Regions from separate parts of the Jejuibacter sp. L23 genome, predicted to be linked through region 1. Evidence: riboswitches for the same ligand, from Rfam matches in the RefSeq annotation. Region 1 holds a riboswitch; each other region holds the start of a gene.
The links. A riboswitch is a leader RNA that binds a small molecule or an ion and turns the genes downstream of it on or off. The one in region 1 is predicted to bind thiamine pyrophosphate.

Region 1 (5,776 bases):
GATGGACAGATAGCCGGTACCCGCCAGGCGGCCGGTATTGTACAGGGTTTGCATATTACGAAGGACCGCAGGTGGGCGGTTGTTATCCACCATGACCCGATCGACATAGTCGTCGCCCGGCAGGTAGAGATTATCCGCCGGAATGGTCATACAACGGTGCTGGAGCAGTGTGTCAGCATCTTTGCCAAGTAACTGCGCAATATCAGTCATAATTCACTCCCGTAACGGCAGCGGGTGCTTCCCGCCGCACCAGTTAAATCCTGACCCGCCTGAAAAGCGGGCGCATTAAGTCTGGTTGGTTACGGTACGTTTTGCCAGAAGTCGCCGTACTTTCAGTTAATTCCGCTGTCACGCTTCACTGCCAGTGGTGGTAATGGCTGATGCGTTTCATTAGTCGGGGGAAATTAAGGTGTCGCGCGGATTCGGCTAAGCATTCACAAACGAATGGAATATGTAAATGTCGGAGAAGGTTCCGTTCACTTTATGTGACTGCTTCTCTGTTGATTCACAGCCGGTGAACGGGGAAGGTAGAAGGTTACAGACGGCGACAGTCTCCGACCTAAAAATCGCCGCAGCGTTCACGGCCGCCAGGGTCACCCCGACAGGGATGTCGGGGTGAGGGCGTGCGGCACACGGACGTGCCGTCACGCCCGACCCGTCCGGCGGACGGGAAAAGCGGAGGGGACCCGAAGGGCGATTTTTACGTCGGAAAGCCAGGGGTGGTCAGGGGGAGTGGCGTTTGAAGTCCCCCTGACCCGTTCACCGGTGCCGGTATTCACATAAGCAAACTCACCTTAAAGTGAACGGAACCTTCGCCAGCGTGACATATTCCACCTGAACACAGCACCACCGTAATAATATTTCCCGTCAATGAAACAACACTGAAACCCCATTAAATATTGCGAACCAGATTCATAGAACAGAAATACAACACGCTACTGTGATTTATTACAGGGTAAAATAACAGCAGCCAGTATCTTGTTAAGGAAGGTGCATAACAACAAGAAAGGTGATTAATACAGTCGCGACCCGCCAGTGTTGAAGCACTGACAGGCCGCTAACCACAACCAACTGAAAATGAGTTGATAGTACACCATCCAATAATCCTGTGATTATATAATCACAAAATCACCACCACGCATGAAAGTGATGCACCGGCCCATGCCCGTGCCCCACCTCCAGGCTATCGGCAGCCGCCAGCGCCTGAGTCAGCCAGGCCTTGGCTTCCACCACGGTCTGGCCCCAGTCATCGTAACGCGGCCGCAGCGCCGCCAGCGCCGACGAAAGCGTACAGCCGGTACCGTGAGTGTTTTTCGTCTGCACCCTGGGCGCAGTAAAACGCCGGGCGCCATCGCGGGTAAACAGCCAGTCCGGGCTTTCGGCATCGTCCAGATGGCCGCCCTTCATCAGTACCGCCTCGCAGCCCAGCGCCATCAGCGCTTCCCCCTGCTGATGCATCTCGCGCTCGCTGGTGGCCATCGGCGCTTCCAGCAGCGCTGCCGCCTCTGGCAGATTGGGGGTGATTAACGATACTCGCGGCAGCAGATGTTCGCGCATCACTGAGACCGCCGATGGCGACAGCAGCGGATCGCCGCTTTTAGCCAGCATCACGGTATCCAGCACCACGGTGTGCGGCTGCCAGTACGCCAGGCGTTCCGCTACCGCTTCAACGATATCGGTTTCCGCCAGCATGCCGATCTTCACCGTATCGATGCGCAGATCGCTGAACACCGAATCGAGCTGCGCCGCCACAAAATCCGGCTCGATACGATAGACCGACTGCACGCCGCAGGTATTCTGGGCCACCAGCGCGGTTATCACACTGGCGCCATAGGCGCCCAACGCAGAAAAAGCTTTCAGGTCCGCCTGGATACCTGCACCACCGCTGGGGTCGGTGCCGGCAATGGTCAGAGCATTAATCCGTTTCATACCAGCGCCTCCGCATCCAGTTGCCATAACGCATCCAGAAACTGCGGGACAAAACTCCCCGGTCCCTGACTGCGGGTAACCGCCATTTCCCCGGCGCGGGCCATTATCCGGCAACCGGCGGCGACATTTTCCAGCCTCTCCCCCGGCAGAGCGCAGCAGGCCGCTACCACCGCGGAGAGCGCACAGCCGGTTCCAACCACCCGGGTCAGCATAATATCGCCGCCGGGCACCTCCAGAGTGCGTTCGCCGTCGGTGATATAATCTATCTCGCCGGTCACCGCCACTACCACGCCGCTCTCACGGGCCAGATGGCGGGCCGCAGGCAGCGCAACCCGGGCACTGTCGGTGCTGTCGACGCCGCGTCCCCCGCCCTGACCCCCGGCCAGCGCCAGAATTTCCGATCCATTGCCGCGAATTGCGGCAGGCTGAAGCGCCAGTACCTCCTGGGCGAAGTCGCTACGCAGCGTCAGCCCCCCCACAGCCACCGGGTCGAGCACCCACGGGCGCTGCGCCTCACGGGCGCTGTCGATGGCGGCGCGCATGGCACGAGCACGTTCGCGAGTCAGGGTTCCGACGTTGACCAGGAGTGCGCTGGCGATAGCGCTAAACTGTGCCGCCTCTTGCTCATCTACCACCATGGCAGGCGAGGCGCCAAGGGCCAGCAAAACGTTAGCGGTAAAGGTCTGTACCACATCGTTGGTCATACAGTGGACCAACGGCGAAGTGGTACGAAGGTGATGCAGCGTCTGCAAGACAGCGTCGCTGCACAGTGGATCAGATTGCATGGTGAACTCCCGCCCGGCGCGAAGAAGAGGGATACCGGTACGGGCATCTGACTTCCCTACGCCGGCACTATCCGGATCAGGTCAACGGGTCTTTCTCAGCCCCGCATCCAGTCGGCGGAGCACCCCGAGTCATTTGATTTTAAAGGAATTAGTTTTCTTTAATTCCTTTAATCAGCCGCCATGATAAAAGGTAACAATGGCGCTGTAAACGCATTTGTGGCCACAGAAATCACCAATTATTCAGACCGATTCTCCGGTTTAGCCTGAGAATAAGCGCTGGCTCTTCAGGCAGCCGTTCCTGTTCAAAAAAAAGGGGACGGAGTCAATATCCAAATCATTGTTCAAATAAGCAGCAATTTGCGCATCGTTATTGTATGCCAGCCAGGCGAAAAGTGATCATTGTCAAAATTTACCCCCCTTCCCATCCTAGAATCGGCAGAAAAGCACTGGTTATAACGCTTATTTCATGTCTGTTTCTCAATAAGGAAAAATATTATGGGATCGGTTAGCTCAGGCTCAGCTCATAAAATGGGAGTGGTCGCCCTTACGCTGGTTACCGCCTCAAATATGATGGGCTCCGGCGTATTTATGTTGCCCACCAACCTTGCCGGCGTTGGTTATATCTCGCTGTGGGGTTGGGTGCTCACTATTGTCGGTGTTATCGCTCTGGCGCTGGTATTTGCCAAAACCAGTTTAATTACGCCGCGCACCGGCGGGATTGTCGCTTATGCCAGCGATGCATTTGGTCCATTTATTGGTTTTCAAACCACCGTCTGCTACTGGATTAGCGCCTGGGTGGGCAATGTGGCCCTGCTGGTCGCCGGGGTGGGATATTTAAGTTATTTCTTCCCGGAATTAAAAAATCCGATGTACAGCAGTATTGCCGCCATCGTTATTTTGTGGGCCTTTGTCGTACTGGCAAGCTTCGGCGCCAGAACTGCCAGCCGCGCCCAGTCATTTACCGCAAGCTGTATGCTGCTGGTGGTGCTGGGCGTCGGCGCCGTAGGCTGGTTCTGGTTTGATCCGCATATGTTTACCGAAGTGTATAACGGCACAGGCCGCAGCGACAGCTCGGCGATTATCTCTGCCGCATCCATTGCGCTGTGGGGATTCCTGGGCGTTGAATCGGCTGTGGTTTCTACCGGCCAGGTGGACAATCCGGAAAAGACCGTACCCAAAGCGACGGTGTACGGACTGTTGATTGCCTCGGTCTGCTATGTGGGCAGTTGCTCGGTGATTATGGGCCTGGTGCCGCACAGCGAGCTGGTTAACTCCGCCGCGCCCTTTGCCGACGCCGCGCGCTATATGTTCGGCAAGACCGCCGGCAACATCGCTTCAGCGCTCAGTATTATCGCCTGCTTCGGCTCGATCTCCGGCTGGCTGATCCTGCAGTCTGAAGGCCCCCGCGCCGGTGCCCAGCAGGGCCTGTTCCCGCAGTTCTTCGCCGATACCAATAAGCGCGACGTGCCAATGAAGAGCCTGATTTTCACCGGCGTACTGATGAGCCTGGTGTTAATGATGACCGCCTCCCCTAACCTGGCGAAGCAGTTTGAAGTGGTGATTCTGATGTCGGTCTTCGCTTCGCTGCTGCCCTATATGTACGCCCTGATTTCCCTGCCGATCATTATGGTCTCGAAGAAATTAAATCGCGGTCGCAGCTTTATGTTTTATTGCGTGATGGTGGTTATCGGCATGATTTACAGCATCTTTGCCCTGTTGGGCTCCGGCACAGACTCCATGTTCTGGGGCGTGGTGATGATGATGGTAACCATTCCCCTGTTCTGCTTCGTGGCCGCTGGCCGCAGTAAGAAAGGCGAAAGAGTGCTTTATCTGGATAAGAAAGTCTGAACGTCAGTTCGTCATTAAACGTTATGCTTGAAAAGGAGAAATAAAATGACACTATCCATCGCAGATCAGAATAAACTCGATGCGTTTTGGTCATATTGTGTTAAGAACCAGTATTTCAATATTGGTTACCCGGAATCCGCCGATTTCGATTACACCATTCTGGAAAGATTTATGCGTTTTTCCATTAATAACTGTGGCGACTGGGCGGAATATTGTAACTACCTTCTGAACTCTTTCGAATTTGAAAAAGAAGTGATGGAATATTTTGCCCAGCTGTTCAAAATTCCGTTTGAGGAAAGCTGGGGCTACGTGACCAACGGCGGCACCGAAGGCAATATGTTCGGCTGTTATCTGGGTCGCGAACTGTTCCCGGATGGCACCCTGTACTATTCCAAAGATACCCACTATTCGGTCGCCAAGATCGTTAAGCTGCTGCGCATTAAGTCGCGGGTGGTGGAATCCCAGCCTAACGGCGAGATGGACTACGACGATCTGATGCATAAAATCGCCGCCGACGGCGAGCGGCATCCGATTATTTTCGCCAATATTGGCACTACGGTGCGTGGCGCAGTCGATAATATCGCTATCATCCAGCAGCGCCTGAAGGAAGCGGGCATCGCCCGGGAAGACTACTATCTGCACGCTGATGCAGCGCTGAGCGGCATGATTCTGCCCTTCGTTGACGACCCCCAGCCCTTTACTTTTGCCGACGGCATCGACTCTATCGGCGTTTCCGGCCATAAGATGATCGGCTGCCCCATTCCCTGCGGGATCGTCGTGGCGCGGCGTAAAAACGTCGATTTAATCAGCGTTGAAATCGACTATATATCAGCCCACGACAAAACCATCACCGGCTCCCGTAACGGCCATACCCCGCTGATGATGTGGGAGGCGGTCCGCAGCCACACCCTCGCCGACTGGCAGCGCCGTATTCGCCACTGCCTTGACATCGCGCAGTACGCGGTCGATCGCTTCCAGGCCGCAGGCGTTAACGCCTGGCGTAATAAGAACTCCATTACCGTGGTCTTCCCCTGCCCGTCAGAAGCGGTATGGAAAAAACACTGCCTGGCGACATCGGGCGACGTCGCTCACCTGATCGCTTCCGGACACCACCTGGATACCAGCAAGGTAGACGCTCTGATCGACGATGTTATCGCCGATCTCAACGCCCGTGCGGCGTAAAAAAGGGTGGTGATTCCTCACCACCCTTCACG
Region 2 (5,776 bases), 2.6 Mb from region 1:
GTGCTACTATATTTTGTTCGACGCCCGCTCGGCACTCGGTTGTCGCGATGACATTAAACTCTGGCTGAACCATATTCTCTCGCCTGTCAGTCTCATTTACCGGGCCGGTGAACAATATCAGCGTTACTGGTTCCCGGCCTGGGGGCTGCTACCACGCTGGCACCACGCCCAACCGCCAGAGGTCGTCGAGAAACCGGCTGACCTTGATACTCTCACCCTGACCTTCTACCGCGACCATGCCGAACATCAGATTCTGGGCGGTATTATTCACCAGTTGCTGGCCGAATGCGGAGTGAGTTTGATCGTTAAAGAGGTGGACTACGACCAGTGGCATAAAGGAGACGATATCAGCGATATCTGGCTGAACAGCGCCAATTTTACCCTGCCGCTGGAGTTTTCACTGTTTGCCCATCTGTACGAAGTACCGCTGCTCCAGCGCTGCATTCCCGGCGACTGGCATGAAGATGCGCGCCGCTGGCGGGCTGGCGAACTGGATCTGGCCGAATGGTGCCGCCAGCGCCTTGCCAGCCTTGAGATCCAGCCGCTTATTCACCACTGGCTGATGCTCCAGGGCCAGCGCAGTATGCGTGGTCTGCGGATGAACACCCTGGGCTGGTTCGACTTTAAATCCGCCTGGTTCGCGCCGCCGGATGCTTAAGTTTTCGGGCACAAAAAAACCGCCATGGCGGCGGTTTTTTTGTGCTGGTCAGGTAAGCGGCCCTTCCAGCAGGGTTGTGTGTCCAATGTTACGCAAGCACACCCAAGTTTTTGCATACTGTGCCGCTTTTTCGCTAAAGTCAAGTATCTGTTCGAGGCTTTGAGATGTACCATTCAGTCGGGCCTTTTCACCGTCTTAAGCAAGCGGGCGCCGGACCTGGAAAAGGATGTCCAATGGCCGTATACGCAAGCACACCCAAGGTGCTTGCACTCACGGCGATATTTCCGGCGGTGACGTCGTGAAGCGGTCTATAGTCAGGACCGCACAATGAAACGGTACTTTTGTATTGTCATCGTTGTTTCTGGTGCACTGCTGTCATCCGGAAATGGGGGATGGAATATCTCCCATAACGCATTTTCAGTGACGATTGTCGTACCAGGCAGGTAAGCCCGGTAGCCGCCCCGTAAGGGGCGGTTTCCTTAATCCCCCACGCGCCTTTCGCTACTCCCGTTAACTCATTACAATGTGGGCCATTCTCAACGGGGTGCCACGAGCTGAGAGATACCCGTCGAACCTGATCCGGATAACACCGGCGGAGGGATTTGAGGCCACGCCCAAAATCCTTTGCCACCCAATACTGGAGTGCAAAGTGCTGAACAAACTGCCTGTGCTGCTGACGCTGGTCGCCCTGCCCGCCTTCGCGGGTCCGCAGCTCACCGTCTATACCTATGACTCTTTCGCCGCCGACTGGGGCCCGGGCCCTGCCATTAAAAAGGCCTTCGAGGCCGACTGCGACTGCCAGCTTAAATTTGTCGCGCTGGAAGACGGCGTCGCCCTGCTAAACCGCCTGCGAATGGAAGGGAAAAACAGCAAAGCGGATGTGGTGCTGGGGCTGGATAACAACCTGCTGGAGGCGGCAACCCAAAGTGGCCTGTTCGCCAAAAGCGACGTGGATACCCGTCACCTGACTCTGCCGGGCGGCTGGCAAAACGAGACCTTCGTCCCTTATGACTACGGCTGGTTCGCTTTCGTATACGATAAAAACCGCCTGAAGAATCCCCCTAAGAGCCTGAAAGAACTGGTGGAAAGCGACAGGAAATGGCGCGTTATCTATCAGGATCCCCGAACCAGTACCCCCGGACTGGGCATGCTGCTGTGGATGAAGCAGGTCTATGGCGACCAGGCCCCCGAAGCCTGGCAGAAGCTGGCCAGTAAGACAGTGACCGTGACCCGGGGATGGAGCGAATCCTGGGGGCTGTTTCTGAAAGGTGAAGGGGATCTGGTACTCAGCTACACCACCTCTCCGGCCTATTCGCTTATTGAAGAGCACAAAGATAACTACGCCGCCGCCGACTTTAGCGAAGGCCACTATATGCAGGTAGAGGTCGCAGCCCGTTTGAAAAGCAGCAAACAGCCGGAGCTGGCCCAAAAGTTTATGCAGTTTGTAGTATCAAAGGAATTCCAGCAGACCATTCCCACCGGCAACTGGATGTATCCGGTAAGCCAGGTCGCTCTGCCTGAAGGCTTTAACAGCCTGACCCGACCTCAAAAGACGTTACAGTTTACCCCCCAACAGGTCGCCCAGCAGCGCGCCGCCTGGATCGGTGAATGGCAGCGCGCCCTCAGCCGCTAATTCCCGGCTGGCTGTGGCCTGGCCTGCTCGCCGCTGGATTGATGCTCGGCGTGGCGCTGGCCGCCTTTGGCGCCCTGTGGTTCAGCGCACCGGGCGTCGCGCCCCGTACCCTGCTCCAGGACAGCTATCTGTGGCACGTGGTGCGCTTTTCCTTCTGGCAGGCGTTCCTTTCCGCATTGTTCTCAGTGCTCCCGGCCATTCCCCTGGCCCGGGCGCTGTGGCGCCGCCGCTTTCCCGGGCGCCAGCTCCTGCTGCGGCTTTGTGCCATGACCCTGGTGCTGCCGGTGCTGGTCGCGGTTTTCGGCCTGCTTTCCGTTTATGGCCGCCAGGGCTGGCTGGCCGAACTCTGCCAGTGGCTGGGCATCGACTGGACGTTTTCGCCCTATGGCCTGCAGGGGATCCTGCTGGCGCACCTCTTTTTTAATTTGCCGATGGCTACCCGCCTGCTGCTCCAGTCGCTGGAGGGTATTCCCGGCGAACAGCGCAGGCTTGCCGCTCAGTTAGGGATACGCGGCTGGTCGCTGTTCCGTCTGGTGGAATGGCCCTGGCTGCGACGTCAAATTTTCCCCACCGCCGCCCTGATTTTTATGCTGTGCTTCGCAAGCTTCGCCACCGTGCTGGCGCTGGGCGGCGGCCCAAAAGCCACTACCATCGAACTGGCCATCTACCAGGCCCTTAGCTATGACTACGATCCCGCCCGGGCGGCATTACTGGCGCTTATTCAGCTATTCTGCTGCCTGGCGCTCATGCTGCTGGCCCAGCGTTTTAGCAAAGCGATTCCCAGTGGAGCCACCATGGCGACGGGCTGGCGACCACCCGACAGCACCCTGCTCTCTCGCGGGCTGGATTCGCTGCTGATCGTACTCCTCCTGCTGTTGATGCTGCCGCCTCTGATGGCGATTGTGGTGGATGGCCTGCGCGGCGACCTGCCGCGTCTGCTCCAGCAGAGCGCGCTATGGCAGGCAGTCTGGACTTCACTGCGAATAGCCACCGCCGCTGGTCTTCTTTGTGTCGTACTGACCCTGATGCTGCTCTGGAGCTCCCGCGAGCTAAGGCTACGTAAGCAGCCGCTGGCGGGCCAGGCGCTGGAGCTGAGCGGCATGCTGATCCTCGCTATGCCAGGCATCGTGCTGGCAACCGGCTTCTTCCTGCTGCTTAACGCCACCGTTGGTCTGCCGGAATCAGCGGATGCTATCGTTATCTTCACCAATGCGCTGATGGCCATTCCTTACGCCCTCAAAGTGCTGGAAAATCCCATGCGCGATCTGGCTGAGCGCTACGGTCCGCTGTGTCAGGGGCTGGGCATCCGCGGTATTCACCGTCTGAGGATTATCGAGCTACGGGCCCTGAAGCGCCCTCTTGGCCAGGCGCTGGCCTTCGCCTGCGTTCTGTCGATTGGCGATTTTGGCGTAGTGGCGCTGTTCGGCAATGAGGATTTCCGCACACTGCCTTTTTATCTCTACCAGCAGATCGGCGCTTACCGTAGCGATGATGGCGCAGTCACCGCGCTACTGCTCCTGCTGCTCTGTCTGACGCTGTTCACTCTGATGGAAAAATTACCGGGGCGCCATGCTGACACTGACTGATGTAACCTGGCTGTATCATCACCTGCCCATGCGCTTTAGCCTGCAGGTCGCCCGCGGCGAGCGCCTGGCGATACTCGGCCCCAGCGGCGCAGGAAAAAGCACGCTTCTGAATCTGATTGCCGGTTTTCTGACGCCGGGCAGCGGCCGCATTGTTCTTGACGGCGCCGATCATACCCATACGGCGCCCGACCAGCGACCAGTCTCGATGCTGTTTCAGGAGCACAATCTGTTCCCGCACCTCAGCGTACGCCAGAACATCGGCCTGGGACTGAATCCCGGCCTGCGGCTGAATGCGCAGCAGCGCAAAGAGGTGGAGAGCATCGCCGCTCAGATGGCGATAGGTGAGCTACTGGAAAGGCGCCCTGGCGAGCTTTCCGGCGGCCAGCGCCAGCGGGCGGCCCTGGCGCGCTGTCTTATCCGACAGCAGCCTCTGTTGCTGCTGGATGAGCCGTTTTCCGCCCTCGATCCGGCTCTGCGCCAGGAGATGCTCGCCCTGCTGGATGAAATCTGCCGCAGCCGACAGCTCACCCTGCTGATGGTATCGCACAGTCTGGAAGATGCCGCGCAGATAGCGCCTCGCAGCCTGGTGGTGGTGGATGGCCGCATCTACTGGGACGGCGATACGGCGCAGTTATTAAGCGGCGAGGCCAGCGCCTCGCGCACGCTTGGCATCAGAGCCCCAACACCTTACCCAGGATCCTGAGATAAACCGGCATCAGCGGGTGGAGCGCCACCCGCAACGTCACGGCGATCGCCGCTGCCGCGCAAAGCGGCGCCAGCCACAACAGTCGGCCACGCGGCAGATACGCCGTTAGCTTATCCTTCGCCGCCTTACCGCTACGCCACAAGCGCCAGCACAGCCACCCCGCCAACCACAGCAGCAGCGCCGCCGCCAGCAGCCACCATTTAAAGGCGCCGCTTTCCATTCCAGCGGGGATATCAATGGCCGCGCCGGCCAGAATTCCGGGCAGGAAGTAGAATGGCGGCCAGAGCACGCAGCCAATGATATTGGGGCTGATAAACTTGCGTACCGGCAGCTCCAGCATACCAGCCACCATCGGCACCAGAGGCCGCGTCGGCCCAATAAAACGCCCCAGCAGAATGGTGAACATGCTGTGCTGGTGCAGGGCGTGCTCAGTTTTATCCAACCATGACTTCTGCTTTTTCAGAAATGACCAGCGGTGCAACGGCCCCCGGAAGCGCCAGCCCAGCCAGTACGAAATCCAGTCCGCCAGCAGGCAACCAACGGTTCCCACCAGCCATGCGGAGTAGAAATTCACCTGCCCGCTACCGATCAGCGCCCCCAGCGCGGCCATTACCACAGTGCCGGGCATAATCAGCCCCACCAGCGCCAGTGATTCAAGAAAAGCGACCAACCAGACGGCGATCAGGGAGTAGTGGGTAACGAAGTGTTGCAGAAAATCTTCCATAGCGTGTCCGGTTGAAGGCGCAGTCGCTCGATTCTCCTGATGAGGCCGTCGGGCGTCAAGCTGCCCGACGTAACCGGTTCAAACATGGTTTAACGACTCATCGCGATTAAGCTGCTCGCAACCGGCCCGAAACTCGCTGGGACTGGCCCCGGTGCACTTCTTAAAGACCCGGGAAAAATAGAGCTGATCCTCAAAGCCGACGTTTCGACCCACGCTGGCAATCGGCAGTCGCGTGGTGCTTAGCAACAGCCTGGCCTGGCTGATGCGCTGATCCTCGCGCCAGCCCAGCACGCTGACCCCCAGTTGCTGGCGAAACAGATGAGAAAGGCGCGACGGCGACAGGCAGACGTGCTGCGCGACGCTTGCGATATCAAAGCGGCTGTCCGCCAGATGGTCGGTGATGTACTGACAGGCATCGCGCACCCGGTTATCCAGCGGCGCCTTCTGGGATTCGCTCAGGGCATCCATA
Region 3 (5,776 bases), 2.0 Mb from region 1:
AAGTTCCTGCTCGGGATCCGGTACCGGCAACCTATCGACATCGGCCCGGCTACGCACCGGGTGCGAAAAGCGCGGCCCTTCTCCCGCTTCAAAATACAGGCCGAGTCCCATGGCGTCCGGAACGGTCAGAATGTCGGAAAACAGAATTGCCGCGTCCAGGTCAAAGCGGCGCAACGGCTGCAGGGTAACTTCGCAGGCCAGCTCCGGATTTTTACACAGCGACATAAAGTCCCCGGCCTGCGCGCGGGTGGCTTTATATTCCGGAAGATAGCGCCCCGCCTGCCTCATCATCCATACCGGCGTTACGTCCACCGGCTGGCGCAACAACGCGCGCAGATATCGATCGTTTTTCAGTTCGGTCATCAGCGTTTTCCTTACAAGTGGTCGCCATAGATTAACACGCATTTCCAGCCAGGCGGATGCACGGATATCCCCCGGCAGGTCATGGAATGAAAAACGGCCCACACCTGAGTGTGGGCCGTTTTTATGACTTTCACTTGTTTCGCCGGATTTTTTTCTCTTCTGGCGTCTCTTTGCCGATAAACTCAGGCGTAATCACATTATCTTCACTGGCCAGTGCCGGAAGTGTGTTCTGGGCCGACGTATTATTGTCGGTCACCGCCTCAACGTGGTGTGAACTACCACTAAAAATACCGCCGCGCTCAATCGATAACTCATGCGCGAAAATGTCCCCTTCCACACGCCCACGGGCCATAATCACCACGCTGTGCCCCCGACAGGTTCCCTTCAGATAGCCGTTGACCACGACCTTATGGCCCACAACATTACCGGTGATATTGCCATGGTTATCGATCCGCACGCTCTTCTGGCTGCTGATATCCCCTTCAACAGTGCCATCGATCACGATATCCGACTCGCTGGATACTGAGCCACTCAGCACCGTATCTGGCGTAATCACCGTTTCCCTGACCACGCGCCCTTCCGACGGCGGCAGTTCCATTTTCGGACGGCTTTCAACTGGCAGCGATTTTGTTACCGTATTCTGAGAATCCGTTTTCTCATCGCTCTTGCTAAAATTAAACATCCTGAACGTTCTCCTTCCTGAAAAGAATTTTGAGGTCAATAAAATGAAACAAAGACCTGCCAGTAGCGTAATGGAAATGATCAGTAGCGCGTCATGCGCCATGACGTAGCAAACAATGGCACTCAGCCAGGCCAGCCAGATACCGTATAAACAGCATTGCGTTAGTTTTCCGGGCATATCCTTTTCCCCTGGCAACTCAATCCTGTCCCCTGCGCGCTTATTTCAACGACCCATTCTGAATACACGAGATAGTCCCCCTTCTAATCAGGATCGACCAGAAGGAGAAATACTTTAGTGGGGAATCATAAATAACTCTGTTTATATATCATTCTGACCGGCGCATCACAACACAGCTCAGTCTTGTTCGTGCTCGGCCCGACACAGCGCGACAGTATCCTCGATCAAACGTCGGGCCACTGTCCCCGGAGGCGGCAATAGCGGCAACTGGTCGTAACGATACCAGCTAGCATCAAGCAGCTCGCTGCGATCGACAACCAATTCCCCACTATCGTAATCCGCCATAAAGGCCGTCATCAGCGACTGAGGAAATGGCCAGGGTTGAGAGGAGATATAACGCAGGTTTTTAATCTGAATGCCGCTCTCTTCCATGACTTCCCGCGCCACCGCCTGCTCCAGGGTTTCCCCTACCTCAACAAACCCCGCCAGTACGGTATAAAGGCCATTTCGGTGACGATTATGTTGGGCCAACAGGATCTTGTCGCGATCGCGAATCGCCACAATAATGCAAGGGGCGATCTGCGGATAATAACGCTCCCGGCAGTTGTTACACAGCATTGCCCACTCCGTTTTACTGGGATGCATGCTGTGCCCGCAGTAACCACAAAAACGGTGGGAACGATAAAATTCTGCCAGCTGTACGGCGCGTCCGGCCAGTTGAAACAGTGCAGGATCCTCATCAATCAACTGACGCACCGATCCCATATCACGCGAACGCTCCTGCACCACCAACCAGGCAGGCTCTCCCTGCCAGCTACCAACCTGCAGCGCAGCGCAACCCACCAGCCCAAACTGCTGTGCGTGACCGTGCGGAAGTTCCCCCTGCGGCAACCATAATTTCTGTTGATGGCTGACGAACCACCAACCATAGTCTAATTTTTCTACTGTATGTTCCATAATCTCTTGCACGACCTCGGCTTCACTGGCACTCTTTTAACATTGTTTTTACATTCCAGGTTACTTAGCGTTTTAATCATATAACTCACGGAGTCAATCATGCTAAACCAACTGGAAAGACTGGCAGAGCGCGTTGGTGGTTGTAATGAGTTGATCGATCGTTTACTGCAGGATCGCAAACAGCTGTTAGTGGCTTATTACAACCTGGTTGGGATCAAACCTGGCAAAGGATCGCTCTCTGCACTGGACGAGATGGCGCTGGACGATTTCTGCCAGCGTCTGGTGGATTATCTCTCCTGCGGCCATTTCAATATTTATGAACGCATTATCCGCGAAATGGAAGAGGGAGAGCCCCGCACCTCCGCCGGGCAGCTCTGGACACAGCTGGAAGCGAATACTCAACAGATCATGGATTATTACGATTCACATCTGGAGATCGCCATCGATCATGATAACTGTCTGGAGTTCCACCAGGTGCTGTCAAAGCTTGGAGAATCTATGGCGTCTCGTTTCACGCTGGAGGATAGTCTGATCGTTCTGGCGCTGGGCGACAGCCTGGACAGTGCTAACGATTGCGGACATTTTGCCCGACCGGCTTGAGTTCCCATTCATTAACGCGTAGTTTACATAAGGCCTGCCCGATGATACGGAGCAGGCCTTTTATCTTGTCGGAGTGCCCAGTGCCATGCACGGGCTGAGACCGTTAATTCGGGATCCGCGGAACCTGATCAGGTTAAAACCTGCGAAGGGAACAAGAGTAATTTCATCTACGCGCGCACCTGCGCCCGTGCCTGTTACTCCTTCCGTCGTTCTGACAAGCCACTTCCAGTCACTAAAAAACCGGAACGAGCTATGTCTGTATCAACAAAACCTAATCGCCGTGAACAGCGCGCCGCCGCCCAGCAGTTTATCGATACTCTGGAAGGCACCAATTTTCCCAACTCCCACCGTATCTATCTGACCGGCTCCCGTCAGGACATCCGCGTTCCCATGCGCGAAATTCGGATGAGCCCAACGCTTACCGGCGGAGATAAAGCCAACCCGCAATACGAAGAGAACGAACCGGTGCCGGTCTACGATACCTCCGGCCCTTACGGCGATCCGGATATTTCGATTAACGTCCGCGAAGGGCTGGCGAAGTTGCGCCAGCCGTGGATAGACGCACGCAGCGATACCGCGCTGCTCGACGATCGCAGTTCCAGCTATACCAAAGCCCGTCTGGCGGACGATGGCCTGGACGAGCTGCGCTTTACCGGTCTGCTGCCTCCGCGCCGCGCCCTTGCCGGCAAGCGGGTCACCCAGTTGCATTACGCCCGCCAGGGCATCGTCACGCCAGAGATGGAATTTATCGCCCTGCGTGAAAATATGGGCCGCGAGCGCATCCGCGGCGAGATACTGCGCCAGCAGCATCCGGGAGAAAGCTTCGGCGCCCATCTGCCGCAGGACATCACCCCGGAATTCGTACGCGACGAAGTGGCCGCCGGGCGGGCAATTATCCCTGCAAATATTAACCACCCGGAATCCGAGCCGATGATTATCGGCCGCAATTTTCTGGTGAAAATCAACGCCAACATCGGCAACTCTGCGGTGACCTCTTCCATTGAAGAGGAGGTGGAAAAACTGGTCTGGGCCACCCGCTGGGGTGCAGATACCGTGATGGACCTTTCCACCGGCCGCTATATCCACGAAACCCGTGAATGGATCCTGCGAAACAGCCCGGTTCCTATCGGTACGGTGCCCATCTATCAGGCGCTGGAGAAAGTGAACGGCGTTGCCGAAGATCTGAACTGGGAAATGTTCCGCGATACGCTGCTGGAGCAGGCGGAACAGGGCGTCGACTACTTTACGATTCATGCGGGCGTCCTGCTACGCTACGTACCAATGACCGCCAAACGCCTGACGGGTATCGTTTCGCGCGGCGGCTCCATTATGGCCAAGTGGTGTCTGTCGCATCATCAGGAAAGCTTTCTGTACCAGCACTTCCGCGAAATCTGTGAGATCTGTGCCGCCTATGATGTTTCGCTGTCGCTGGGCGATGGCCTGCGGCCCGGTTCAATTCAGGACGCCAACGACGAAGCCCAGTTCGCCGAACTGCATACCCTGGGCGAGCTGACCAAAATCGCCTGGGAGTACGACGTCCAGGTGATGATTGAAGGCCCCGGCCATGTGCCGATGCAGATGATCCGCCGCAATATGACCGAAGAGCTGGAGCACTGCCATGAAGCGCCATTCTACACGCTGGGGCCGCTCACCACCGATATCGCGCCGGGTTACGACCACTTTACCTCCGGCATCGGCGCCGCCATGATTGGCTGGTTCGGTTGCGCCATGCTCTGCTACGTCACGCCGAAAGAGCACCTTGGTCTGCCGAATAAAGAGGACGTCCGGCAGGGGTTGATTACCTATAAGATCGCCGCGCACGCCGCCGATCTGGCCAAGGGACACCCCGGCGCTCAGATCCGCGACAACGCTATGTCCAAAGCGCGCTTCGAATTCCGCTGGGAAGATCAGTTCAACCTGGCACTCGATCCCTTTACCGCCCGCGCTTATCACGACGAAACCCTGCCCCAGGAATCCGGTAAGGTGGCGCACTTCTGTTCCATGTGCGGCCCGAAATTCTGCTCGATGAAAATCACCCAGGAAGTTCGCGACTATGCGGCACAGCAGGAGATCGCCGAAGGAATGAAAGATATGTCGAATACCTTTCGCGCCAAAGGCGGCGAGATCTATCTTCGTCAGGAGGAAGCCTAATGTACCAGCCCGATTTCCCCACCGTCCCCTTCCGCCTGGGTCTCTACCCGGTAGTGGACAGCGTTGACTGGATCGCACGCCTGCTGGAGGCGGGTGTGCGTACCATCCAGCTACGCATTAAAGATAAACAGGATGACGAGGTGGAGGCAGATATTATTGCCGCCATCGCCCTGGGACAGCGCTACAACGCCCGGCTGTTTATCAACGATTACTGGCGGCTGGCGATAAAGCATGGCGCGTACGGCGTTCATCTTGGTCAGGAGGATCTGGAGCAGACCGATCTCGATGCGATCCGCGCCGCCGGGCTACGGCTGGGCGTCTCTACCCATGACGATATGGAAATCGATGTCGCGCTGGCGGTACGTCCTTCATACATTGCGCTGGGCCACGTCTTTCCTACCCAGACCAAACAAATGCCATCGGCCCCCCAGGGGCTGGAGCAACTGGCTACGCATATCGCACGCCTGGGGGATACCCCCACGGTCGCTATCGGCGGCATCAGCATCGCCCGGGCGCCGGCGGTGCTGGCGACAGGTGTCGGCAGTATCGCTGTGGTCAGCGCCATCACTCAGGCCCCGGACTGGCAGGCCGCAACGGCGCAGCTACTCCAGCTGGCAGGAGCGGGTGATGAATGATACGGATTTTATGCGCTACAGCCGCCAGCTTTTGCTGGAGGACATCGGCCCGGAAGGTCAGCAAAAACTGCTGAATGCCCGGGTTTTGATCGTCGGGCTCGGCGGGCTCGGCTCACCGGCGACGCTTTGGCTGGCCGGTGCCGGTGTCGGTTCTCTGTGGCTGGCCGATGACGACTGCGTGCACATCAGCAATCTGCAACGCCAGATTCTG

Region 2: it holds a riboswitch for thiamine pyrophosphate, as region 1 does, so the genes downstream of both, thiB (thiamine ABC transporter substrate binding subunit) here and thiM (hydroxyethylthiazole kinase) in region 1, are expected to answer to the same signal.
Region 3: it holds a riboswitch for thiamine pyrophosphate, as region 1 does, so the genes downstream of both, thiC (phosphomethylpyrimidine synthase ThiC) here and thiM (hydroxyethylthiazole kinase) in region 1, are expected to answer to the same signal.

Annotation. Positions count from the first base shown of each region.
Region 1 covers NZ_CP138199.1:3,577,189-3,582,964, forward strand. Annotated here, with positions in the region: gene fbaB (class I fructose-bisphosphate aldolase) at 1-210, opposite strand, end outside; gene thiD (bifunctional hydroxymethylpyrimidine kinase/phosphomethylpyrimidine kinase) at 1,129-1,929, opposite strand; gene thiM (hydroxyethylthiazole kinase) at 1,926-2,714, opposite strand; TPP riboswitch at 2,751-2,851, opposite strand; gene hdcC (histidine-histamine antiporter) at 3,210-4,562, shown strand; gene SCU88_RS17125 (histidine decarboxylase) at 4,608-5,744, shown strand.
Region 2 covers NZ_CP138199.1:865,483-871,258, reverse strand. Annotated here, with positions in the region: gene sgrR (HTH-type transcriptional regulator SgrR) at 1-658, shown strand, start outside; TPP riboswitch at 1,189-1,277, shown strand; gene thiB (thiamine ABC transporter substrate binding subunit) at 1,308-2,291, shown strand; gene thiP (thiamine/thiamine pyrophosphate ABC transporter permease ThiP) at 2,267-3,877, shown strand; gene thiQ (thiamine ABC transporter ATP-binding protein ThiQ) at 3,861-4,580, shown strand; gene SCU88_RS04020 (DedA family protein) at 4,549-5,307, opposite strand; gene araC (arabinose operon transcriptional regulator AraC) at 5,386-5,776, opposite strand, start outside.
Region 3 covers NZ_CP138199.1:302,974-308,749, reverse strand. Annotated here, with positions in the region: gene hemE (uroporphyrinogen decarboxylase) at 1-363, opposite strand, end outside; gene SCU88_RS01420 (polymer-forming cytoskeletal protein) at 494-1,045, opposite strand; gene nudC (NAD(+) diphosphatase) at 1,400-2,179, opposite strand; gene rsd (sigma D regulator) at 2,279-2,779, shown strand; TPP riboswitch at 2,839-2,947, shown strand; gene thiC (phosphomethylpyrimidine synthase ThiC) at 3,032-4,930, shown strand; gene thiE (thiamine phosphate synthase) at 4,930-5,565, shown strand; gene SCU88_RS01395 (molybdopterin-synthase adenylyltransferase MoeB) at 5,558-5,776, shown strand, end outside.